Regions from separate parts of the Pseudomonas sp. 20-5 genome, predicted to be linked through region 1. Evidence: predicted binding sites of a transcription regulator. Region 1 holds the regulator's gene; each other region holds the start of a gene.
The links. Region 1 encodes sigma-54, which starts transcription at its own class of promoters, with help from an activator protein. Its sites were predicted from a motif close to ANTGGCATNNANNTTGCTNT; they were not measured.
Positions count from the first base shown of each region.

Region 2: the regulator sigma-54 is predicted to act here: its motif matches at 5,121-5,140, upstream of AC1RB9_RS16630 (CmpA/NrtA family ABC transporter substrate-binding protein).
Region 3: the regulator sigma-54 is predicted to act here: its motif matches at 2,421-2,440, upstream of AC1RB9_RS18395 (flagellar hook-length control protein FliK).

Region 1 is NZ_CM165584.1:5,026,053-5,033,870, reverse strand. Features, by position in the region: gene fumC (class II fumarate hydratase FumC) at 1-348, shown strand, start outside; gene AC1RB9_RS23255 (hypothetical protein) at 376-825, shown strand; gene AC1RB9_RS23250 (superoxide dismutase) at 838-1,449, shown strand; gene AC1RB9_RS23245 (ZIP family metal transporter) at 1,468-2,400, shown strand; gene AC1RB9_RS23240 (HPr family phosphocarrier protein) at 2,497-2,769, opposite strand; gene rapZ (RNase adapter RapZ) at 2,799-3,659, opposite strand; gene ptsN (PTS IIA-like nitrogen regulatory protein PtsN) at 3,661-4,125, opposite strand; gene hpf (ribosome hibernation-promoting factor, HPF/YfiA family) at 4,139-4,447, opposite strand; gene AC1RB9_RS23220 (RNA polymerase factor sigma-54) at 4,525-6,018, opposite strand; gene lptB (LPS export ABC transporter ATP-binding protein) at 6,244-6,969, opposite strand; gene lptA (lipopolysaccharide transport periplasmic protein LptA) at 6,969-7,496, opposite strand; gene lptC (LPS export ABC transporter periplasmic protein LptC) at 7,483-7,818, opposite strand, start outside.
Region 2 is NZ_CM165584.1:3,636,506-3,644,323, reverse strand. Features, by position in the region: gene AC1RB9_RS16650 (bifunctional protein-serine/threonine kinase/phosphatase) at 1-665, opposite strand, end outside; gene AC1RB9_RS16645 (NarK family nitrate/nitrite MFS transporter) at 740-1,951, opposite strand; gene AC1RB9_RS16640 (polysaccharide lyase family 7 protein) at 2,305-3,000, opposite strand; gene AC1RB9_RS16635 (ANTAR domain-containing response regulator) at 3,230-3,808, opposite strand; gene AC1RB9_RS16630 (CmpA/NrtA family ABC transporter substrate-binding protein) at 3,825-5,033, opposite strand; gene acnB (bifunctional aconitate hydratase 2/2-methylisocitrate dehydratase) at 5,211-7,818, opposite strand, start outside.
Region 3 is NZ_CM165584.1:4,001,459-4,009,276, forward strand. Features, by position in the region: gene fliM (flagellar motor switch protein FliM) at 1-315, opposite strand, end outside; gene fliL (flagellar basal body-associated protein FliL) at 323-844, opposite strand; gene AC1RB9_RS18395 (flagellar hook-length control protein FliK) at 1,088-2,371, opposite strand; gene AC1RB9_RS18400 (UPF0149 family protein) at 2,559-3,146, shown strand; gene AC1RB9_RS18405 (YbaN family protein) at 3,158-3,565, shown strand; gene AC1RB9_RS18410 (sensor histidine kinase) at 3,574-5,019, opposite strand; gene AC1RB9_RS18415 (heavy metal response regulator transcription factor) at 4,997-5,686, opposite strand; gene mexN (multidrug efflux RND transporter permease subunit MexN) at 5,790-7,818, opposite strand, start outside.

The DNA.
Region 1 (7,818 bases):
GCTGGCCAATCGGGCAACTTCGAACTGAACGTGATGCTGCCGCTGGTGGCGGACAACCTGTTGCACAGCATCCAGTTGCTGGCCAACGTCAGCCGGCTGCTGGCGGACAAGGCCATCGCCAGCTTCAAGGTCAACCAGGGCAAGCTCAGCGAGGCGTTGGCGCGCAACCCGATCCTGGTCACTGCGCTGAACCCGATCATCGGCTACCAGAAGGCTGCGGAAATCGCCAAGCAGGCCTATCGCGAGGGACGGCCGATCATCGATGTGGCGCTGGAAAACACCGATCTGGACCGTGCGCGCCTGGAGGTGTTGCTGGATCCGGAAAAACTCACGGCTGGCGGCCTCTGAGGCCGCCCCACCACTGGAGGTACCGCCATGCGTCATTGGCAACGAACGATCGAACAGGGCAACCGCTGTTTCGTCACCGGCGCATTGATCGATGCGCGTGAGCACTACCTCCATGCCCTGGCCCTGGCCCAGGTGCTGCTGGAACGCTGGGGCGACGCCGACGAGGCGGTGATGGCGTTCGTGATTTCCCATCACAACCTGGCCGACTTGCACCTGCAACTGGAGCAACCGGAGGAGACCGCAGAATACCTGTGCGCCTGCCACGAGCGCCTGTTGCGGGTCAGCGCCGACCAGAAGCTGCCGCTGGCCCTGCGCCAGGCGGCCCAGCATCACAGCCGGCGCACCTATGTCGAACTGCTGTCGTTCATCGGCGAACACGGTGCCTATCCGCGCACCGAGCGCCTGCTCAAGGGACCGCCGAACGCGGAGGTCCGACCCGAGTTCCTCGCTCCGCCCCCCTCACTTCGCTATCACTGACGGAGAGTTTCCATGCCCCACGCCTTGCCGCCCTTGCCTTACGCCTACGATGCCCTGGAACCGCACATCGATGCGCTGACCATGGAGATCCACCACAGCAAGCACCACCAGACCTATGTGAACAACCTGAACGCCGCGCTGGAAGGCACGCCCTATGCCGAGCAGCCGGTGGAAAGTCTGCTGCGGCAACTGGCTGGTTTGCCGGAGAAGCTGCGCACCCCGGTTGTCAACAATGGCGGTGGGCATGCCAACCACTCGCTGTTCTGGACCGTGATGTCGCCCCAGGGCGGTGGCCGTCCCGATGGCGACCTGGGGCGGGCCATCGATGAGCAGCTCGGGGGCTTCGAGGCGTTCAAGGATGCGTTCACCAAGGCTGCGCTGACCCGCTTCGGCAGCGGCTGGGCCTGGCTCAGCGTGACTCCCCAGGGCAGCTTGCTGGTGGAGAGCAGCGGCAACCAGGACAGCCCGCTGATGAACGGCAATACGCCGATCCTCGGCCTGGACGTATGGGAGCACGCCTATTACCTGAAGTACCAGAACCGCCGCCCGGAATACATCGGCGCTTTCTACAACGTGATCGACTGGCGGGAGGTCGCGCGTCGCTATGCGCAAGCCCTGGCCTAGTGTTACCCGTGATGCGAGATGGCTGGCCGGCAGCCTGGCGGTGCGGCGATGAAGGCGTTGCTCCATGGCATCGCCGAAGGTAACGGGCGGACGCTGCGCAACCTGCTGGGCCTGCTGATCTTCATCGGCGGCGGCTACCTGCTCGGCCGCCACGCGCTGTTGCTGGCCGAACTCAACCTGCCGGCGCCCATCGTGCTGGCATTGAAAGGCGGCCTGCTCTGTGCCTTCGGTACCGCTCTCGGGGCGATGCCGGTGCTGGTGGTGAAGACCATGCCGGCGCGCCTGTCGGATGCGCTGCTGGGCTTCGGTGCCGGCGTGATGCTCTCGGCGACGGCCTTCTCGCTGATCATGCCGGCGCTATCCGCGGCCGGCGACCTCGGCTACTCGAAGTTCGGCGCGGGGTTCCTGGTCAGCTTCGGCCTGGCGGTCGGCGTGATGGGGCTGTTCATCCTCGGCCGGCTGATGCCGGACGTCCATCCCGGTTGCGAGGGCGCGCCACTGTCCGGTGGCATTCCCCCGCGCATCCTGCTGTTCGTCACGGCCATCGTCCTGCACAACATCCCCGAAGGCATGGCGGTTGGCGTGTCGGCCGGTGCCGGCCTGGACGAGGCGAACGGCCTCGCCCTGGGCATCGCTCTGCAGGATGTGCCGGAAGGTCTGGTGGTGGCGCTGGTGCTGGCCGGAGTCGGTATGTCGCGTTTCAAGGCGATGCTGGTCGGTGCCGCGTCGGGCCTGGTCGAGCCGCTGTTCGCGGTGCTCTGCGCCTGGCTGGTCGGCCTCTCCGCGCTGCTCCTGCCCTGGGGGCTGGCCGCCGCGGGGGGAGCGATGCTCTTCGTGGTCACCCACGAGATCATTCCCGAGTCCCACCGCCAGGGACATGCCGCCGAGGCTACGCTGGGCCTGGTGTTCGGTTTCTGCCTGATGATGGTGCTGGATACCGCGCTGGGCTAGGGGATTCATCCGACCCGAGCTGAATTGACGCCGGCCGCAATCGCCGGAAAGGAAAAGCCGCCAGTTGGCGGCTTTTTCGTTGTCGCTGGGAAGAGCCTACTCGCCCTCGTCGAACCTGTTGTTGATCAGTTCGACCAGCGCGTTCAACGCCTCGTCTTCCTGTTCGCCTTCGGTATGCAGGTGCAGGTTGGTGCCCTTGCCGGCAGCCAGCATCATCACGGCCATGATGCTCTTGCCGTCGACGCAGCTTTCAGGATTGCGGCCGACCCGGACCTGGCAAGGGTAGCGCCCCGCGACGCCGACGAACTTGGCCGCCGCGCGGGCGTGCAGACCGAGCTTGTTGATGATGGTGATCTCGAGGGCGGGCATCTTGGGGAGTCTGTCCTTCTTGTTATGGGCTAGCTGCTGAGATCGCGGTGGCGAATCTGCACGTTCTTCAGGGAATCCCTGAGTGCAGCGCCAATCCGCTCGGCGAGGTAGACCGAACGATGGTGCCCGCCGGTACAGCCTATCGCAACTGTTACATATGAGCGGTTACTGGCGGCGAAGCGCGGCAGCCATTTGTTCAGGTAGCCGACGATGTCCTGGTACATTTCCTCGACGTCCGGCTGGGCGGCCAGATACTCGCGGACTTCCGGCTCCAGCCCCGAATGATCGCGCAACTCGGGCTTCCAGTAGGGGTTCGGCAGGCAGCGCACATCGAACACCAGGTCGGCGTCGACTGGCATGCCGCGCTTGAAGCCAAAGGATTCGACGAGGAACGCGGTGCCGGGCTCCGGCTTGTTCAACAGGCGCAGTTTGATGGTGTCGCGCAGCTGATAGAGGTTGAGGCTGGTGGTGTCCAGCTTCAGGTCGGCGAGGTCGGCGATCGGTCCGAGCAATTGGCTCTCGTCGCCAATCGCCTCCGCCAGCGAACGGGTGTCGGTGGTCAGCGGGTGGCGCCGGCGGGTTTCCGAGAATCGTTTGAGCAGCGTCTCGTCGTCGGCGTCGAGATACAGCACATCGCAGTTGATGTGGTTGTCCCGCACTTCCTGCAACAGTTCGGGGAAGCGCTGCAACTGGCTGGGCAGGTTGCGGGCGTCGATCGACACCGCCACCTGTGGCTGCAGTAGCTCCGTGTGCAACAGGGCGCGCTGCGCCAGGTCGGGAAGCAGGCTGGCGGGAAGGTTGTCGATGCAATAGAAGCCGTTGTCTTCGAGGACGTTCAGGGCGGTGCTCTTGCCCGAGCCCGAGCGGCCACTGACGATGATCAGGCGCATGTCATTGCCCGTTCTGTACGTCTACCACGATCTGATAAAGCGCTTCGGCGGTGGGAGCGCTGCGCAGGCGGTCGCGTACGTCGGCACGGTCGAGCATGGCGGCGATCTGCCGGAGCAGTTCGAGATGTTCTTCGGTCGCGGCCTCCGGTACTAGCAGGACGAAGAGCAGGTCGACCGGCGCGCCGTCCAGCGCGTCGAAGTCCACGGGAGCATCCAGGTGCAGCACGGCGCTGATGGGGCTCTGGCAGCCAGACAGGCGGCAGTGCGGAATGGCGATGCCATTGCCGAAGCCGGTGGAACCGAGTTTTTCCCGGGCCACCAGGTTTTCGAAGATGGTCTGGGCGTCGAACTCCGGCAGCTCCCTGGCTACCAGGTTGGCGATTTGTTCGAGTACGCGTTTCTTGCTGCCGCCCGGCACGTTCACGAGGGAACGGCCGGGGGTCAGGATTTGCTCAAGTCGGATCATAGGGGAGGGGAGATCAGCGGGCGCCTACGCCTTGCTGCCGTTCGAGATACTTCTCTTTGTGTTTGATCAGTTGACGGTCGAGTTTGTCGATCAGCAGGTCGATGGCCGCGTACATGTCCTCATGTTCCGCATTGGCTACGATCTCGCCACCGGCGATGCGCAGGGTGGCTTCGATCTTCTGCTTCAGTTTCTCGACCTCCATGATCACCTGAACATTGGTGATCTTGTCGAAATGGCGCTCCAGACGGCTCAGTTTCTCGCCGACATAGTCGCGCAGGGCGTCGGTCACATCCAGTTGATGGCCACTGATGTTGACTTGCATACCGCGTTCTCCTTGTTGCCCGTGTGTAAGTGGCAGGTTAGCAACCTGCCTCCGGAACACCTTGGCGTGGATCAACGTCACACCAGTCGCTTGCGCTCGCTCGAAGGGGCTATGCCCAGGGATTCGCGGTATTTGGCGACGGTGCGGCGAGCCACTTGAATGCCCTGTGCCTCCAGTAAACCAGCGATCTTGCTGTCGCTCAATGGCTTTTTCGCATTTTCCGCGGCCACCAGTTTCTTGATGATCGCGCGGATCGCGGTGGACGAGCATTCCCCGCCTTCGGCGGTACTGACGTGACTTGAAAAGAAATATTTCAGCTCGAAAATGCCGCGCGGCGTATGCATGTATTTCTGCGTGGTGACCCGCGAAATGGTCGATTCGTGCATGCCCACCGCTTCGGCGATGTCATGCAGGACCAGCGGCTTCATGGCTTCTTCGCCGTAGTCGAGGAAACCGCGCTGGTGCTCGACGATCTGGGTGGCGACCTTCATCAGCGTTTCGTTGCGGCTCTGCAGGCTCTTGATGAACCAGCGGGCTTCCTGCAACTGGTTGCGCATGAAGGTATTGTCGGCGCTGCTGTCGGCGCGGCGGACCATGCCGGCGTAGGTGGCGTTGACGCGCAGGCGCGGCATCGCCTCCTGGTTCAGCTCGACCAGCCAGCGCTCGTTGTCCTTGCGCACGATGACGTCGGGGACGATGTATTCGGCTTCGCTCGATTCGATCTGCGAACCGGGCCGGGGATGCAGGCACTGGATCAGCTCGATGACCTGGCGCAGTTCGTCTTCCTTGAGCTTCATGCGCCGCATCAATTGGCTGTAGTCGCGGCCGCCGAGCAGGTCGAGGTAGTCGGATACCAGGCGCAGCGCTTCGTTCAGCCAGGGCGTGGTGGACGGCAACTGGCGCAGTTGCAGCAGCAGGCACTCGCGCAGGTTGCGGGCGCCGATGCCGGCGGGTTCCAGTTGCTGGATGCGGCGCAGCACGACTTCCACTTCGTCGAGCTCGACGTCCAGTTCCGGATCGATGGCGGCGAGGATTTCCTCGAGGGACTCTTCGAGGTAGCCATCGTTGTTGATGCTATCGATGATGGTCACCGCGATCATCCGATCGGTGTCCGACATCGGTGCCAGGTTGACCTGCCAGAGCAGGTGGCTGTGCAGGCTCTCGCCGCTGCTGGTGCGCGCGGTGAAGTCCCATTCGTCATCGTCGTTGCTGGGCAGGCTGCTGGCGCTGGTCTGGTAGATGTCTTCCCAGGCGGTATCCACCGGCAACTCGCTGGGTATGCGTTCGCTCCACTGGTCGTCGTCGAGGCTTTCGACGCTGGGCGTGGCGCTTTCCTGGAGAGGGCTCTCCTGGGGCGCGCTGGCCGCCTGTTCGGCGCCATCGGCGAGAGGGTCGCTGTTGTCGAAATCGTCGCCGTCTTCCTGGCGTTCGAGCATGGGATTGGATTCCAGCGCTTCCTGGATTTCCTGCTGGAGGTCCAGGGTGGATAGCTGGAGGAGGCGTATGGCCTGTTGCAGCTGCGGCGTCATCGTCAGCTGCTGGCCCATCTTGAGGACTAGCGATGGTTTCATGGCTGAGGGCTTAGTACCTTATTCGCTGGTACCGGATGGCACCATCCACTACTACGGGTGCCGAGGTGGCGGCACCGCCAGGAAGCAAATTATATGCCTGAATTTTCGTACTTTGCCTAGGGTTGCTCTGAATAAATCATCCGCTCCAGGCGGCACTCGTGGTTGCGAAACCGCGGGCGAGCGGAACCGCTCCGGCGAGGCCGGAGGGCGCGCTAGGAGATTTCTTCAGAGGCGGAACTCGTGCCCCAGGTAGACTTCCTTGACCAGGTCGTTGGCGAGGATGCTCTCGGCATCCCCTTCCGCGATCAACTGCCCATCATTGACGATATACGCCGTTTCACAGATGTCCAGGGTCTCGCGGACGTTGTGGTCGGTGATGAGGATGCCGATACCCTTCGCCTTGAGGTGATGGATGATCTGCTTGATGTCGCCGACCGAGATCGGGTCCACGCCGGCGAAGGGCTCGTCGAGGAGGATGAATTTCGGCGCGCTGGCCAGGGCGCGGGCGATTTCCACCCGGCGTCGTTCGCCGCCGGACAGGCTCATGCCGAGGTTGTCGCGGATGTGGTGGATGTGGAATTCCTGCAGCAGGCCTTCCAGGGCTTCCTTGCGACCGTTGCGATCGAGGTCGCTGCGGGTCTCGAGGATCGCCATGATGTTGTCGGATACCGACAGCTTGCGGAAGATCGAGGCTTCCTGCGGCAGGTAGCCGATGCCGGCCCGGGCGCGCCCGTGCATCGGCAGGTGGGTGACGTTCTGCTCGTCGATGCGGACCACGCCCTGGTCGGCCTGGACCAGGCCGACGATCATGTAGAAGCAGGTGGTCTTGCCGGCACCGTTCGGACCGAGCAGGCCGACGATCTGCCCGCTATCGATGGACATGCTGACGTCGCGGACGACTTGCCGGCCTTTATAGCTTTTGGCCAGGTGCTGGGCTTTGAGCGTTGCCATTACTGGGCCTTTTTCTTCGGCTGGATGACCATGTCGATGCGCGGGCGCGGGCTGGTCACCTGGGAGCCGGTGGCACGACCCGCGTTGACGATCTGGCGCTGGGTGTCGTAGACGATCTTCTCGCCTTCGAAGGTGTTGCCTTCCTGGATCACCTTGGCCTGGTCGATCAGCACGACCCGGTTCTGCGTGACGAAGTACTGGATGGTCAGGCCATAGGCCTTGGTCACGTCCTTGTCCGGAGCGGGTTTCTGCTCGTAGTAGGCAGGTTTGCCGACCGAGGTCACGACCTCGATGTCGCCGTTCTTGTCCTGCTTCAGGGTCACGGTGTTGCCGGTCAGCTTGGTGCTGCCCTGGGTCACCACGACGTCGCCGCGGTAGACCGCGACGCCCTGCTTGTCGTCCAGTTCGGCGCTGTCGGCCTGGACGCGGATCGGTTGTTCGCGGTCCGAAGGCAGGGCCAAGGCCATGGAGCTGCCGAGGGCGGCAGTCAGACCGAAAATAAGGGGGAGGGTATTAACGAACCTCATGCTGACCTCTTACGTTGGACAGCAGGTGCATCCGGCTGTCTTTCAGATACGCTTTCATTCCAACAGCCGTCGTCACTCCATTGGCCGCGTCGATTTTAACGGCTTGCTCGGTCTGTGCATAATTCTTGTCGGGGAATACGGTCAGCCGAGTGGTGGTCAGGATGCTTGGTTGGCCCTTGGCATCGGTACGTGCGACGCGCACGTCGTCGATGAGTTCGACCTCCTTGCCTTTCGGTCCGACTTCGGCGCGGGCGCTCTGGATGTGCCAGGGTTGCACGTTGCCACGGAAGAGCAGCAGGTCGGGGGTGGTGACGAAAGTGAT
Region 2 (7,818 bases), 1.4 Mb from region 1:
CAGTGGCCCAGTTGCGCGAGGGCGTCGCCGAGGCTGCCTGCGGGCACGGCTTCCACGCGTACCAGCAGGGCGCTGGCGTTGTCCTGGCTGCCTGCCAGGTGGGCGGCGCGAACCAGAGCCTCGGCGCTGCGCTGCGGCTCTTCGGCGTTGCGCAGGATGCTGCGGATGCCGCTGTCGCCCAGCGTCGCCCAGACGCCGTCGCTGACCAGTAGCCACTGGCTGCCGGGCTCCAGATCGCCTTCCAGATAGTCGACCACCAGATGCTGGTCCAGTCCCAGGGCGCGGGTCAGCACGTGTTGCATGTGCGGCTGTTCCCAGACGTGGTCGCTGGTCTGCCGGAGCAACTCGCCGTCGCGCCACAGGTAGGCCCGGCAATCGCCGACGTGGGCAAGGGTGTAGCGGGTGCCGCGCAGCACCAGGGCGGTGAGGGTGGTGAGCAGCGGCTGGCCGCCGCCGTTGGCCTGTAGCCAGCGGTTCTGCGCCAGCAGCAGGCGGTCCAGGGACTGCACGATGGCCCAGGTTTCCGGAGTCGCATAGTAATCCAGGGCCAGCGCTTGCAGGCTGCTGCGCGCCGCCAGGCCGCCATCGGCGCACTGGCTGACACCGTCGGCGATGGCCAGCAGGTGTCCCTTGCTGGCGGCCAGGGCCGGCGCCGGGGTGACCACCCGCAGCGCGTCCTGGTTTTCCGTGCGAGGCCCGCAGGCGCTGGCCTCGCCGATGCTCAGTCGCAGCCCCACGCTCAGACCCGCGCGGCGGTAACCGCGGCCGAGCCCCAGGTGGTGCGCCAGCGCCGCTTCACCCCGTGGAGGCCGAACCAGGCCAGCACGCCGAGACTGGCGAACAGCCACAGGCCGAGCTGGTAGTCGCCGGTGCTTTGCTTGATCGCGCCGAGGCCGGCAGTCAGGCAGAAGCCGCCGATGCCGCCGGCCATGCCGATCAGCCCGGTCATCACGCCGATTTCCTTGTGGAAGCGCTGCGGTACCAACTGGAACACCGCGCCATTGCCGGCACCGAGACTGAGCATGGCGACCACGAACAGGCCGAGGGCGGCCATCGCGCTGGACAAGTGGAAACCGACCGCGGCGATGCAGATGGCGGCCAGGGTGTACACCATCAGCAGGCTGCGGATGCCGCCGATGCGATCGGCGAGGGCGCCACCGAGCGGGCGCATCAGGCTGCCGGCGAAGACGCAGGCTGCGGTGTAGTAGCCGGCGGTCACCGGGTTCAGGCCGTACTGGTCGTGGAAATAGCCGGGCAGGGTGCTGGCCAGGCCGAGGAAGCCGCCGAAGGTGACGCTGTAGAAGAACATGAACCACCAGCTGTCGCGGTCGCCGAGGGCTTTCAGGTAATCGCCCATGGCCTTGGGCGCCGGCCGCTGCGGGGCGTTGCGCGCGACCATGGCGAACACCAGGAGGGTCAGGACGAGCGGCAGCAGGGCGAAGCCGAACACGTTGTTCCAGCCGAACGCGGCGGCCAGGCCGGGGGCGAAGAGGGCGGCGAGCACGGTGCCGGAGTTGCCCGCGCCGGCGATGCCCATGGCCTTGCCCTGGTGTTGCGGCGGGTACCATTGCGATGCGAGCGGCAGGGCCACGGCGAAGGATGCCCCGGCGAAGCCGAGGAACAACCCCAGCAGCAGTGCCTGCGCATAGCTGTTCACGCCCAGCAGCCAGGCGGCCGCGAGGGCGGCGATGACGATGACCTGGGCGAGGATGCCGGCGCTCTTCGGCGACCAGCGATCGGCCAGCAGGCCGAGCAGGAAGCGCAGTACGGCGCCGGCGAGGATCGGCGTGGCGACCATCATCGCGCGCTGTTGGGTGCTCAGTTGCAGGTCGCCGGCAATCTGCACCCCCAGCGGGCCGAGCACGTACCAGACCATGAAGCTCAGGTCGAAATAGAGAAACGCCGCGAACAGGGTCGGCGCATGGCCGGCCTTCCAGAAGCTGTTGTTCATCGAACACCTCGTATCCAGCGGAATCGGGGCGGAACGGCCGCCCGGCGGAAGTTGCATCGCTACAAGGTGAGCGTCCGACAGCGGACCACCCACCCGCCCCGACGCTGGGGCGAAACGACGAAGACGCCACGGGCCTCTGCCGGGAAGGAGAGGCCGCGCGACGTCTTTGTCGGGGATGGGTAACCGCCGTTGGCTACCGACTGGCAGGACGTAGCAAGCTCTTTGCCAAGTTGTCGAAAGCGCGGCGTAGAGCGGTTGCAGGGACAACCATGGCGTCGGGCGTGCACGCCGCGGTGGCAGGCGTCGGGGGCTTGCACAGGGCTGGGGCGGCGCGTCCGTGCGCCGTCGGCGGTTCAGCGATGGGCGGTGTTCAGGTGGTAGATGGTCACGCGGCTGCCTTCGCCGCTGTCGCCGGCGTTGTCGTTCACGTAGGCGCCGGCCTTGAAATAGAGCAACTGGTCGCTCCAGGCGCTGCCGAGGGTCTGGTAGTAGGCGTCCTCTTCGCCGTCCTGGCTGCGCGCGCGCACCGCCAACTCGCCGCTGGAGGTGACGCGCAGGCTGTAGTTGAAGCGCTCGCCCAGGCGTACCTGCTCGAGGATCGACACGTTGCGGCTATAGGAATCGTCCGGGTGGTTGCGTACCAGCGCCTCGACCCGGCCGAGGCCTTCCTCGGGCTTGTAGTAGTACTGCAGCTTCACCAGAGGTTCGCCGTCGTCGGTCTGTGGCGACTTGCTGTGGATCTGGCCGATGATCACCTTGTTCTTCGAGGGGACCTTCTCGACGCTCATGGTCACCCGCAATTCGTTGTCGGCCTGCCAGTAGTACCAGTTGTCGAGGCTGCCGTCGGCCTGGGTTTCGCGCAGTTCGGTGCGAGGATAGGTGCTGTCCTCGGTGTGCGAGCCGTCGATGGGCACCCAGAAGACCAGGCCGCCATCGTTGCCTTGCTGGAAGTACCGGCTCTGGTAGCCGTTGTTGAGTTGCTGGGTGGTGATCACCTGCGGGGTGGGTTCGGTGGGAATGGTAAGGTTCCAGGTGCTGAGATCGATCATGCTGAGCATCTCCTGACCGCTGAGTCGGCGGTGCGGTTCGGGCGGACGCCTGCGGCTCCTAGCCCTGGGCGTCCACTGCGGGCCTCCCTGGTCATGCTAGTCGAGGGTGGCGAGGGGGTAGCTCCCAGAACGGATAGGGCCGTTCCGGGCGCACGAGCATAGCCGCGCCGCTCTGCGCCGGGGGCCAGCAGGGTGGCTGGCGATATGATCGCCAGCTGCCCAGCCGGATTCAGCCGCCGAGCATGTCGTGCATGGCGATGATCTGCTCGGCGACCTGGATCAGCTTCTGCTGGCGGCTCATGGCCTGGCGTCGCATCAGCGTGTAGGCCTCCTCTTCGCCGCAATGCTTCATCTTCATCAGCAGGCCCTTGGCCAGCTCGATGCGCTTGCGCTCGGCCAGCTGCGCCTCGCGCGCCTGCAGTTGAGCGCGCAGCGCCTGGTCGCTCTCGAAGCGCGCCATGGCGACGTCGAGGATCGGTTGCAGGCGGCTGGCCTGGATGCCTTCGACGATGTAGGCGCTGACCCCGGACTGGATGGCGCGGCGCATCACTCCCGGATCGTGCTCGTCGGTGAACATCACGATCGGGCGCGGCTGGTCGCGGCTGACCAGGCAGACCTGCTCCATCACATCGCGGCCGGGAGACTCCGTGTCGATCAGGATCACGTCGGGACGCAGCGCTTCGACGCGCGCCGGCAGGTCGATGGTCAGCCCCGACTCGTCCACCACTTCGAAACCGCTCTCGAGCAGGGCGGCCCTGAGGCGTCCGACTTTCTTCGGCGTGTCGTCGATCAGCAGGATACGCAGCATGGCGGGCGCACCAGGGTCAGAGGTCGATGCCCTGGCCGGTTTCGGCCAGGGCGTGGATCGGGAAGCTGCGGGCGTAGCCGGCGGGGTCGCTGCCGTCCCAGGTGCGCCCGTCGATCAGTGTCGAGCGGCGCATGTCGGCGCCGTCCAGGCACAGGCCAAGGGCCGTCGCGGCATCGCGGTACAGCGCGGTCTGCTGGACCCTCCGGGCGATGCCCAGGTAGTCCGGGTCTTCGCGCAGCAGGCCCCAGCGGCGGAATTGGGTCATGAACCACATGCCATCCGAGAGCCAGGGCCGGTTGACTTCGCCGTCGGCATAGAAACGCAGCGGATGCGGGTCCTGCCAGGCGTTGCCGAGGCCGTCCTGGTAGCGGCCGAAGAAGCGCGGCTGGATCGCGCCGAGCGGAGCGTCGACATAGTCGCGGCCGCTGATCAGTTGCGCGGTGCCCAGGCGGTTCTCGGCGTTCTGTTCGATGAAGCGGCTGGCGTCGAGGACCGCCATGACCAGCGCGCGGGCGGTGTTCGGGTAGGCGTCGACGAAGGCGCGGGTAGTGCCGAGGACCTTTTCCGGGTGGTCCGGCCAGATCGCCTGGCTGGTGGCGATGGTGAAGCCCTGGCCCTGGTCCACGGCCAGGGCGCCCCAGGGACCGCCGGCGCAGAACCCGTCGATGCGCCCGGCCTGGAGATGGCCGACCATCTGCGCCGGTGGAACCACCACGCTGTGCACGTCGTCCAGCGGATGCAGACCGATGCTCGCCAGCCAGTAGTTCAGCCAGAGCGCGTGGGTACCGGTGGGAAAGGTCTGCGCCAGGGTCAGGCGTGCACCATTCTGGCGCCGATGCCGGAGCAGTGCCTCCGCACTGGTCACGCCAGCCTGCTTCAGCGGTTCGGAAAGATTGATCGCCTGGCCGTTCTGGCACAGTCCCATGAGCACCGCCATCTCGCTTGCCGCGCTGCCGCCGAGGCCGAGCTGGACGCCGTAGACCAGCCCGTACAGGCACTGCGCGGCATCCAGCTCGCCGCTGAGCAGCTTGTCGCGCAAGGCGGCCCAGGACGGTTGGCGCCTGAGATTGAGCGTGAGGCCGTAGGGCTGGGCGAAGCCCTGGGTGGCGGCCACGATCAGCGAGGCCGAATCGGTCAGCGCCATGAAACCGATGTCCAGGGCGCTCTTTTCCGGTGCGTCGGAACCGCCGGCCCAGGCCTGGCTGCGTATCGCTCTGTCTGTCATCACCACCTCAAGTGCGGGAGGGCGGCGCGGGCCGTCCCGTTTTCCAGTGCGCAGGCGCCGTCGTCGGCGCGCTTTTCCATAGCTGCCACAGCAAGCGCTATGCCAGGCGGCGCGGGGGTTTTCGCCGGGCAAGAAAAAGCCCCGCACGGGGCGGGGCTTGTTCGACGCGTCGCTGGATCAGGCCTGGACGACCGGGATCTTGGCGTTCGCAGCCGCTTCGCGGAACTCGGCGATCTGGTCGAAGCTCAGGTAGCGGTAGACGTCGGCAGCCATGCTGTCGATGTCCTTCGCGTAGGCCATGTACTCCTCCACGGTCGGCAGTTTGCCGAGGATCGAGGAGACCGCCGCCAGCTCGGCCGATGCCAGGAACACATCGGTGGCATCGCCCAGACGGTTCGGGAAGTTACGGGTCGAAGTGGAGACCACGGTGGAACCGGTCTGGACGCGAGCCTGGTTGCCCATGCACAGCGAGCAGCCCGGCATTTCCATGCGCGCGCCAGCCTTGCCGTAGATGCCGTAGTAGCCTTCCTCGGTCAGTTGGTGGGCGTCCATCTTGGTCGGCGGAGCCAGCCACAGACGGGTCGGGATGCCGCCCTTGACCTTGTCCAGCAGCTTGCCGGCGGCGCGGAAGTGACCGATGTTGGTCATGCAGGAGCCGATGAACACTTCATCGATCTTGCGGCCCTGTACGCTCGACAGCAGACGCGCGTCGTCCGGATCGTTCGGCGCGCAGAGCACCGGCTCCTTGACGTCGGCCAGGTCGATCTCGATCACCGCGGCGTACTCGGCGTCCTTGTCGGCTTCCAGCAGCTCCGGCTTGGCCAGCCAGGCTTCCATCGCCTGGGCGCGACGCTCCAGGGTGCGCGGGTCGCCGTAGCCTTCGCCGATCATCCAGCGCAGCAGGGTGATGTTGGACTTCAGGTACTCGGCGATCGCCTGTTCCGGCAGCTTGATGGTGCAGCCGGCGGCGGAACGCTCGGCCGAGGCGTCGGACAGCTCGAAGGCCTGCTCCACGGTCAGGTCGTTGAGGCCTTCGATCTCGAGGATGCGGCCGGAGAAGATGTTCTTCTTGCCCTTCTTCTCGACGGTCAGCAGGCCCTGCTGGATCGCGTAGTAAGGGATCGCATGGACCAGGTCACGCAGGGTGATGCCCGGTTGCAGCTTGCCCTTGAAGCGCACCAGCACCGACTCCGGCATGTCCAGCGGCATCACGCCGGTGGCGGCGGCGAAGGCCACCAGGCCGGAGCCGGCCGGGAACGAGATGCCGATCGGGAAGCGGGTGTGCGAGTCGCCGCCGGTACCAACGGTATCGGGCAGCAGCATGCGGTTCAGCCAGCTGTGGATGATGCCGTCGCCCGGACGCAGCGACACGCCGCCACGGGTCATGATGAAGTCGGGCAGGGTGTGGTGGGTCTTGACGTCGATCGGCTTCGGATAGGCCGCGGTGTGGCAGAAGGACTGCATCACCAGGTCGGCGGAGAAGCCGAGGCAGGCGAGGTCCTTCAGTTCGTCGCGGGTCATCGGGCCGGTGGTGTCCTGGGAACCGACGGTGGTCATCTTCGGTTCGCAGTAGGTGCCCGGGCGCACGCCCTGGCCTTCCGGCAGACCGCAGGCGCGGCCGACCATTTTCTGCGCCAGGGTGAAGCCCTTGCCGCTATCGGCCGGTGCTTCCGGCTTGCGGAACAGGTCGGAGGCGCCCAGGCCCAGCTCGGCGCGGGCCTTCTCGGTCAGGCCACGGCCGACGATCAGCGGGATACGGCCGCCGGCGCGGACTTCGTCGAGCAGGACCGGGGTCTTCAGCTCGAAGGTGGTGACCACTTCGCCGCTGTCGTGGCGAACGACCTTGCCTTCATAGGGGTATACGTCGATGACGTCGCCCATGGCCAGGTTGGTGCAGTCGAACTCGATCGGCAGGGCGCCGGCATCTTCCATGGTGTTGTAGAAGATCGGTGCGATCTTGGTGCCGAAGCAGAAGCCGCCGGCACGCTTGTTCGGCACGAACGGAATGTCGTCGCCGAAGAACCACAGCACCGAGTTGGTGGCGGATTTGCGCGAGGAACCGGTGCCGACCACGTCGCCGACGTAGGCGACCGGGAAGCCCTTGGCCTTGACCGCTTCGATCTGCTTCAGCGGACCGACCGAACCCGGCTGGACCGGCTCGATGCCGTCGCGGGCCATCTTCAGCATGGCCAGGGCGTGCAGCGGGATGTCCGGGCGCGACCAGGCGTCGGGGGCCGGGGAGAGGTCGTCGGTGTTGGTTTCGCCGGGGACCTTGAATACGGTGAGAGTCAGCTTTTCCGGGACTTCCGGCTTGGCCTTGAACCACTCGCCATCGGCCCAGGATTGCAGCACGGACTTGGCCGCGGCATTGCCCTTCTTGGCGCGCTCGGCGACGTCGTGGAAGGCGTCGAACATCAGCAGGGTGTGCTTCAGCTGTTCGGCGGCGGTGTTGGCCAGTTCGGCGTCGTCCAGCAGCTCGACCAGGGTGGCGATGTTGTAGCCGCCCTGCATGGTGCCCAGCAGCTCGGCGGCACGTTGCTTGTCGATAAGGGGGGAGGTGGCTTCGCCCTTGACGATGGCGGAAAGGAAACCGGCCTTGACGTAGGCGGCTTCGTCGACGCCCGGCGGTACGCGGTTGGTGATCAGGTCAAGGAGGAATTCTTCTTCGCCGGCCGGCGGGTTCTTCAGCAGCTCGACCAGGCCTGCGGTCTGTTCGGCGTTCAGCGGTTGGGGCACGACACCCTGGGCGGCACGCTCTTCTACGTGTTTGCGGTAGGCTTCAAGC
Region 3 (7,818 bases), 1.0 Mb from region 1:
CACCAGGTTGAGGCTGGTGGGAACGTACAGCGAGTGCACGTACTCGCCGAACTTCATCACCTGCACGCCGCCGACCGCGACGTCGGCCGAACGGCGCAGCAGGTTGAACATGCTGATGCGGGTGTAGCGGGCGAAACGCTCGTTGATCATCTCCAGGGTCGGCATGCGGCCCCGGACGATGCGGTCCTGGCTGGTCAGGTCATAGGACTTGACCGATCCCGGCGTCGCCTCGACTTCGGTTTCCACCAGGCCATCGTCGACGCCGTGCAACAGCGCGTCGATTTCATCCTGGGAAAGCAGATCTTGCACGGCCATGGGATACCTACTGCAGCACGAAATTGGTGAACAACACTTGTTCGATAGCCAGCTGGCCGGTTTCCTTCTTGGCCAGTTCCTGCAATCCGGCGGTCGCCTGCTGGCGGAGCATTTCCTTGCCCACCGGCGTCACCAGCGAGTCGAAACTCTGACTCGAGAACAGCATCACCAGTTTATTGCGAACCAGCGGCATGTGCTCGCGCAATGCGTCCATCTGCGCCTTGTCGCGCCCCATCAACGCGACGCCGACCTGCATGTAGCGCTGCCGGCCGTTCTGGTTGAAGTTGACGACGAAGGCCGGCGCCAGGATCTCGTAGAGCGCCGGCTGCTTGCCCGGCTTCGCCGCCTCGCTGGCGACTTCCTCGGTCTTCTCGGCCTTCAGCGACTTGCTGAGGAAGAACCAGGTGCCGCCCACCGACAGGCCGATCGCCAGCAGCAGGCCGACCACGATCAGCAGGATCAGCTTCAGCTTGCTCTTGCCGCCGCTCGGAGCCCCCGCGTCGGCGGGTGTCGCCTCTTTCTTAGCCATGCCAAAAATCCGTCGCTATAGCGTCAAATGAAGGGTTTCACAGGGGCAGAGCAAGGGTTATGCCATTTCTGCAACGCCGCCCCGCCCCCTGGGGCCAGCCCCGGAGGGCTGTCCGAGATGATAGACGGCGCGGATATTACAGCCTGGCCACAGGAAATCATCCCCGTCTTTTGCGAAATCGCCCGCTCCGGAAAAAGAAAGGCCTCCCGCAGGAGGCCCAAAGGGGAAATGCAGTCGTTCGCCTCAGGCGTAGTAGTCGACCAGACCGCGCGCCGCCGAGGAACCCGGCCGGCTGCGGATCTCGCTGACTCCGGCAAGGGTTTCCTCATCGCCCGAGGCGTCGCCGGCAAAGCCGCGTCCGCGCGCCGATCCGCCCTCGCCCTGCTGCTGGCCCTGCCAGCCCCGCGCCAGCGACTGGTCGGAGACGTTCACGTCGAGCTGGTTCATGCCCTGCTGGCTGAACATGTCGCGCAGCCGGTGCATCTGGCTTTCCAGGGCGTCGCGAACGCCGGCGTTGGGACTGGCGAAGGTCACCTGGGTCTGGTCGGCGGTCATGTGGATGCGCACGTCCAGGCGTCCCAGTTCGGCGGGGTCGAGCTGGATCTCCGCCGACTTCAGGTTCTGGCTGGACATCCACATCACCCGGTCCACTACCGCCTCGCTCCAGCCGTTCTGCTGTATCGCCACCGGCTGGCCGGGCACCGTACCGTTCACCGGACGGTTGGTCAGGGCCTGCTGCGCCATGGCCTGGGTCAGCCCGTTGAGCTTGGCCGCGAAAGGCTCGCCGCGCGGCTCCGCCTTGCTCTCCAGCAGGCTCTCGGAGGCGGCGCTGGCGATGGCCGGCTCGGCGGTCTGCTGCAACTGGGCCTCGAGCGCCTTGCCGTCGACGGCCTTGGGCAAGGAATCGGAAGTCAGGCTGGCAAGGGCATCGCCGAGGTTCGCCTGGCGCGGATCGGCGCTCTTCGCCGGCCCGCCTTTCGCCGCCTGCGCGGCGTCCTGGGCACCCTGCTCCAGGGCCATGTTCACTGCCGGAACGCCGTTGAGCTTGACCAGGGTCGGGTCGCTGCTGGCTTCGGTCAGGCTGGCCGGAGCACTGCTGGCCGTCGGCACGGCCGGCGGCAGCAAAGTCGCCTGGGTATTCTCGTCGAGCATCGGCACGGCGCCGCCGAGGCCGAGCAGTTGCAGCGGATCGACCGGCGTTTCGACTTTATCTTCGCCGTCGGCCTTGGCCTGGCCGTCGGCCGGCAAAGGCTTGCCGTCTTCGGCAACGGCCGGTTGCCCGGCGGCATCCGTCGGCTGCGCCTCGGCAGCCTCCTTGCCGGCGTCCCGCGGCTTGTCCCGCGAACCCTTCGCGGGACCGTCGGCGCGCTCGGCGGGCTTCTTCGCGGTCTCCTTGGCATACATGTCGGAGAAGCTGGAAGTCTTGTCGTTACTGGGCTCAGGCGTTTTCTGCTGGCTCTTCGGCGCAGCGGCCTTGGGCTTTACATCAGGCGTCGGCGGCAACAACACACCAGGGGCGACGGCCATGGGAATTCTCCATTTGCGAAGGGATTGCATCGTGGCTTGCGCAAGGGATGGAGCAAGGTCCGGGCCAACTTCGCCGAGAGCGTCCGCGAAACGCTCGCCAGGGCGCCGCAGCAGGCACGCTCGCTTTGCCCGCAGGTCCCGTCTGGACTACAATCCAGAGCCGCATCCCTCCCGAGGTAGTACCCTGATGTCCTTCGCCGAAAAACTGTCCCGTCTGCAAGCCTTCCTCGATGCCGATGACCTGCACGAAGAAGCGCTGGACTACGTGGCGACCCACGGCTACCTGACCGCCCTCTCCATCTGCCCGGAGCAGGTGCCGGAGCGGGAGTGGATCGACGCCCTGTTCGCCGAACCGCCGCACTACCGCAGCGATGAGGAGCGCCAGGAGATCGAGACTTCCCTCGAGCAGCTCAAGGCGCACATCACCCGCGTGCTGGCCAGCGACGAAGACCTCGAGCTGCCCTGCGACCTCGACCTCGGCGACGAGCCGGACGACTCCGACCTGCGCGGCTGGTGCATCGGCTTCATGGAAGGCGTGTTCCTTCGCGAGGAAGTCTGGTTCGAGCAGGCCGAGGAGGAAGTCAGCGAGCTGCTGCTGCCTATCATGGTCGGCTCCGGCCTGTTCGACGAGCAGCCCGAGTTCGACGAGATCGCCCGCGACCGCCACCTGGTGGACGACATGGTCGCGCAGATTCCCGACCTGCTGACCAACCTGTTCCTGCTCTGCCAGGCGCCGGAAGAAAAGCCCGCCCTGCTCAAGCCGCGCACGCACTAAGGAGCGCCGCGGTGGCGCAGCGGGAAATTCGCCCGAGCGCTCGTGCCTGGGTGCGCTATAGCCTCCAGGCCGTGGGTTTCCTAAGCGTAGCCCTGGGCGTGATCGGCATCTTCCTGCCGGTGCTGCCGACCACGCCTTTCCTGCTCCTCGCGGCGGCCTGCTTCATGCGCAGCTCGCCGCGCTTCTACCACTGGCTGGTCGGCCATCCACGGCTCGGCCCGTGGATCCGCGACTATCTCGACGGCGAAGGCATCCCGCTCAAGGGCAAGGTCTACGCCATCGGCCTGATGTGGGCCAGCATCGCCCTTTCCTGCTACCTGGTCCGACGCCCCTGGGCCCAGGGCTTCATGCTGACCAGCGCGGTACTGGTCAGCATCTATATCCTCCGCCAGAAGACCCGCCCGCCGCACGACGCCTGATGGCCCGCTCAGGACAGCGCCGGATCGCCCTCGCCCAGCGGCAAGCGGTCGCCGGGCCCGCGCCGCTCGGGGCTCAGCACGGTGAAGCCGAAGGTGTTCCAGCCGTCCGCGCTGTCGACGAACACCGAACCGCCGTGCATGCTCGCCACCGCCTTGACGATGGACAGGCCGAGGCCGTGGTTGGCCTCGCTGTTGCTGCGCGCCGCGTCGACCCGATAGAAGCGTTCGAACAGGTGCCTGCGGTGCTCGTCGGCGATCGGCACGCCGGGGTTGCTCACCGCCACCCGCACTTCGTCGCCGCGCCGCTCGACGCCGACCCGCAGCGTGCCGCCGGCGGCGGTGTGCTGGGCGGCGTTGTACAGCAGGTTGGTCACCGCCCGCTGGAACAGGGCGCGCTCGACCAGCGCGCGGGCCTCGCCGCGCACCTCGATACCGACCCCGGCCTCGTCGAAGATCACCTCGAGGAAATCCACCGTGGTGGCGATCTCGCCGGCCAGCGAGGTTTCCTCGCGCTCGCAGGCCAGGCGTCCCTGGTCGGCGCGGGCGAGGAACAGCATGTCGTTGACGATCGCCCGCAGCCGCTCCAGCTCCTCCAGGTTGGATTGCAGGACCTCTTCGTAATGTTCGCCGCTGCGTTCGCGGGACAACGCCACCTGGGTCTGGCCGATCAGGTTGGTCAATGGCGTGCGCAGCTCGTGGGCGACGTCGGCATTGAACGACTCCAGGCGCACGTAGGCCTGCTCCAGGCGGTCCAGGGCGCCGTTGAACGCTCCCACCAGCTCGCGCAGCTCGGCCGGCAGCGGCGAGAGCTGCAAGCGCTGCGACAACTGCCGCGGGCTGATCCGCCGGGCCTCCTCGGACAGCCGATGCACCGGCCACAGGCCCAGGCGGGCGATCCAGTGGCCAAGCAACGAGGCCAGCAGCACACCGAGGGCGGACAGGCCGAGCAGCCATTTCAGGGTGGAGGTCCGCGCCTCATGGAACGCCGCGCTGTCGATGGCGGTGACGTAGGTCAGCCGCGGCCGCCCCTCGCGCGCCGGCAACACGCCGACCCGCGCGGTCAGCGCGTACCGGTGCTCCGGCAACTCCAGTTCGTAGCGGCCGGCGCCATCGGCGATCAGCCGCTGCACCGGTTCGCTGAAGCGCCCGTAGTGATAGCGCGGGTCGTCGCTGTCGATCCAGAAACGAATCAGCTCGTACTCCTGGCTCAGGTTGTCCAGCTTGCCCTGCAGGTGCGGCCAGCGCTCGGCCAGGTCGGGATGGTCGAGCATCCGCGAGACCATGTTGAAGCGCACGTCCACCTCGCCCTGCTGCAGGCGCTCGGTCTGGCGGTCGAGGATGCAATAGAGCATGGTGCCGATGAGGGCGAAGATCACCACCGCGGCGCCGGCGAACATTCCCGCCAGGCGGGTCGACAAGGACATGCCCACCTCAGCCCGACTCCGCCAGCGCACGGTTCTCCAGGACGTAGCCCATGCCCCGGATGGTATGCAGCAGCTTGTTCTCGAACGGACCGTCGAGCTTGGCGCGCAGGCGCTTGATCGCCACCTCCACGACATTGGTGTCGGTATCGAAGTTGATGTCCCAGACCAGTTCGGCGATCGCCGTCTTCGACAGGATCTCGCCGCTGCGCTGGGCCAGCACGCAGAGCAGCGCGTACTCCTTGGCAGTCAGCTCCAGACGGGTGTTGCCACGGAAGACCTTGCGGCTGAGCAGGTCGATGGACAGGTCGGCGATGCGCATCTGCGAATGGCTTTCATGGTTGCCGCCGCGCCGGGTCAGGGCCTGCAGGCGGGCGACCAGTTCGAGGAAGGAGAACGGCTTGATCAGGTAGTCGTCGGCGCCCTCGCGCAGCCCGCGCACCCGGTCTTCCACGCGCTCGCGCGCGGTGAGCATGATCACCGGGGTCTGCCGCCGCTCGCGCAACGCCCGCAGAACGCCGTAGCCGTCGACGCCCGGCAGCATCACGTCGAGCACGATCACGTCGTACTCGCCATGGAGCGCCAGGTGGCGACCGTCGATGCCGTTGTCCGCCAGGTCCACGGTGAACCCCTGTTCGCTGAGGCCACGGTTCAGGTAGTCCGCCGTCTTCGCCTCGTCCTCGACAATCAGTACCCGCATCTATCGCCCGATCCTCTGTTCGCCTTCGCATCCCGGGCGGGACGCATGCCTGCCTGCATCCTAGCCACGCGCCGCCGTCCAGGAAAGCCGCGTCCGTTACGCCTCATGTCGCCGTCGCCCCAGCGGTTCCGCCGTCCGAGGTCGTCGCCCCGCGCCGGTGGAACAGCCGCTCCAGGGCCAGGTATACCACCGGCGTGCTGAACAGGGTCAACACCTGGCTCACCAGCAGCCCGCCGACCACCGCGATGCCCAGAGGCTGGCGCAGCTCGGAACCGGTGCCGAAGCCGATCATCAGGGGTATCGCGCCCAGCAGCGCGGCCAGGGTGGTCATCATGATCGGCCGGAAACGGGTCAGGCAGGCCTGGTAGATCGCCTGCTCCGCGCTCATGCCCTGCTCGCGCTGGGCGACGATGGCGAAGTCGACCATGAGGATGCCGTTCTTCTTGACGATACCGATCAGCAGCACGATGCCGATCAGCGCCATGATCGAGAAGTCCTGGCCCCAGGCCCAGAGCAGGAACACCGCGCCGATCCCCGCCGAGGGCAGGGTCGAAAGGATCGTCAGCGGATGTACGAAACTCTCGTAGAGCACGCCGAGGATGATGTACACCGCGATCAGCGCGGCGAGGATCAGCAGCGGTTGCGAGGCCAGCGAGCTCTGGAAGGCCTGCGCCGCGCCCTGGAACACGCCGATAATGGTCGAGGGCATGCCGATCTCCTCCTGGGCGCGCTGCACCGCCTGCACCGCCTCGCCGAGGGACACCCCGGCAGCCAGGTTGAAGGACAGGTTGACCGCCGGGAACATGCCGTTGTGGTTGATCTGCAGCGGCCCGGAGCGCGGCGCCGCGACCTTGGCGATGGCCGACAGCGGGACCATCTCGCCGCTCAGCGGCGAGCGCAGGTAGAACCAGTCCAGGCTTTCCGCGCGGCCGCGCTGGCGCGCATCGAGTTCGAGGACCACCTTGTACTGGTTGACCTCGGTCTGGTACTCGCCGACCTGGCGCTGGCCGAAGGCGTCGTAGAGGGTCTGGCTGACATCCTCGGCGCTGAGGCCGAAACGCGCCGCGGCCACCCGGTCGATGTCCAGCGCGGTGACGCTGGCGCCGACCTGCAGGTCGTTGGACACATCCATCAGCCCCGGCACCTGCTTCAGGCGCTCGGTGAGGCGTTGCGCCCAGAGCGCCAGCTGGGTGCTGTCGCTGCTGCGCAGGGCGTACTGGTACTGGGTCCGCGAGGGTCCGGAACTGAGGTTGATGTCCTGCGCCGCGCGCAGGTAGAGCATGATTCCCGGCACCTTGGCCAGTTGCGGGCGCAGCCGGTCGATGAACTCGCCGACCGAGACATCGCGCTCGCCACGGTCCTTGAGGACGATCCAGAAACGCCCGTTGGCCAGGCTCTGGCTACCGCCGGTGACGCCCACCGCATGGTTGTAGCTCTGCACCGCCGGGTCGCTGGCGATGATCTCGGCCAGTTGCCGGTGCTTGGCGACCATGTCGTCGTAGGAGATATCCTCGGCAGCCTGGCTCGTGCCGAAGACGAAGGCGGTGTCCTGCAAGGGGAAGAAACCCTTGGGAATCCCGACGTAGCCGGCCACCGCCACCAGCACGGTAAAGGCGAAGCCGACCAGCATCAGCCGCTGGTGCCCGAGCGCCCAGCGCAGGCCGCGCTCGTATCCGCCGGTCAGCCATTCGGCGAAGCCCTTTCTCGGCGCGTCGGCATGCCGCAATGCCGGCATGAAGCGCGAAGCCAGCATCGGCGCCAGGGTCAGCGAAGCGAGCACCGAGATCAGGATCGCCACCGTCACGCTGACCGCGAATTCGCGGAACAGCCGGCCGACGATCCCGCCCATGAACAGCAGGGGAATGAACGCGGCGATCAGCGAGAAGCTGATGGAAATCACGGTAAAGCCGATCTCCGCCGCGCCCTTGAGCGCCGCCTCGACCTTCGAGGCGCCCGCTTCCAGGTGTCGGTGGATGTTCTCCACGACCACGATGGCGTCGTCGACGATGAAGCCGACGGCGATGATCAGCGCCACCAGGGTCAGGTTGTTGAGGGTGAAGCCGAGCACGTACATCGCCGCGAAGCTGGCGCTCAGGGACACCGCCAGCACCGTGGCGACGATCAGGGTCGCC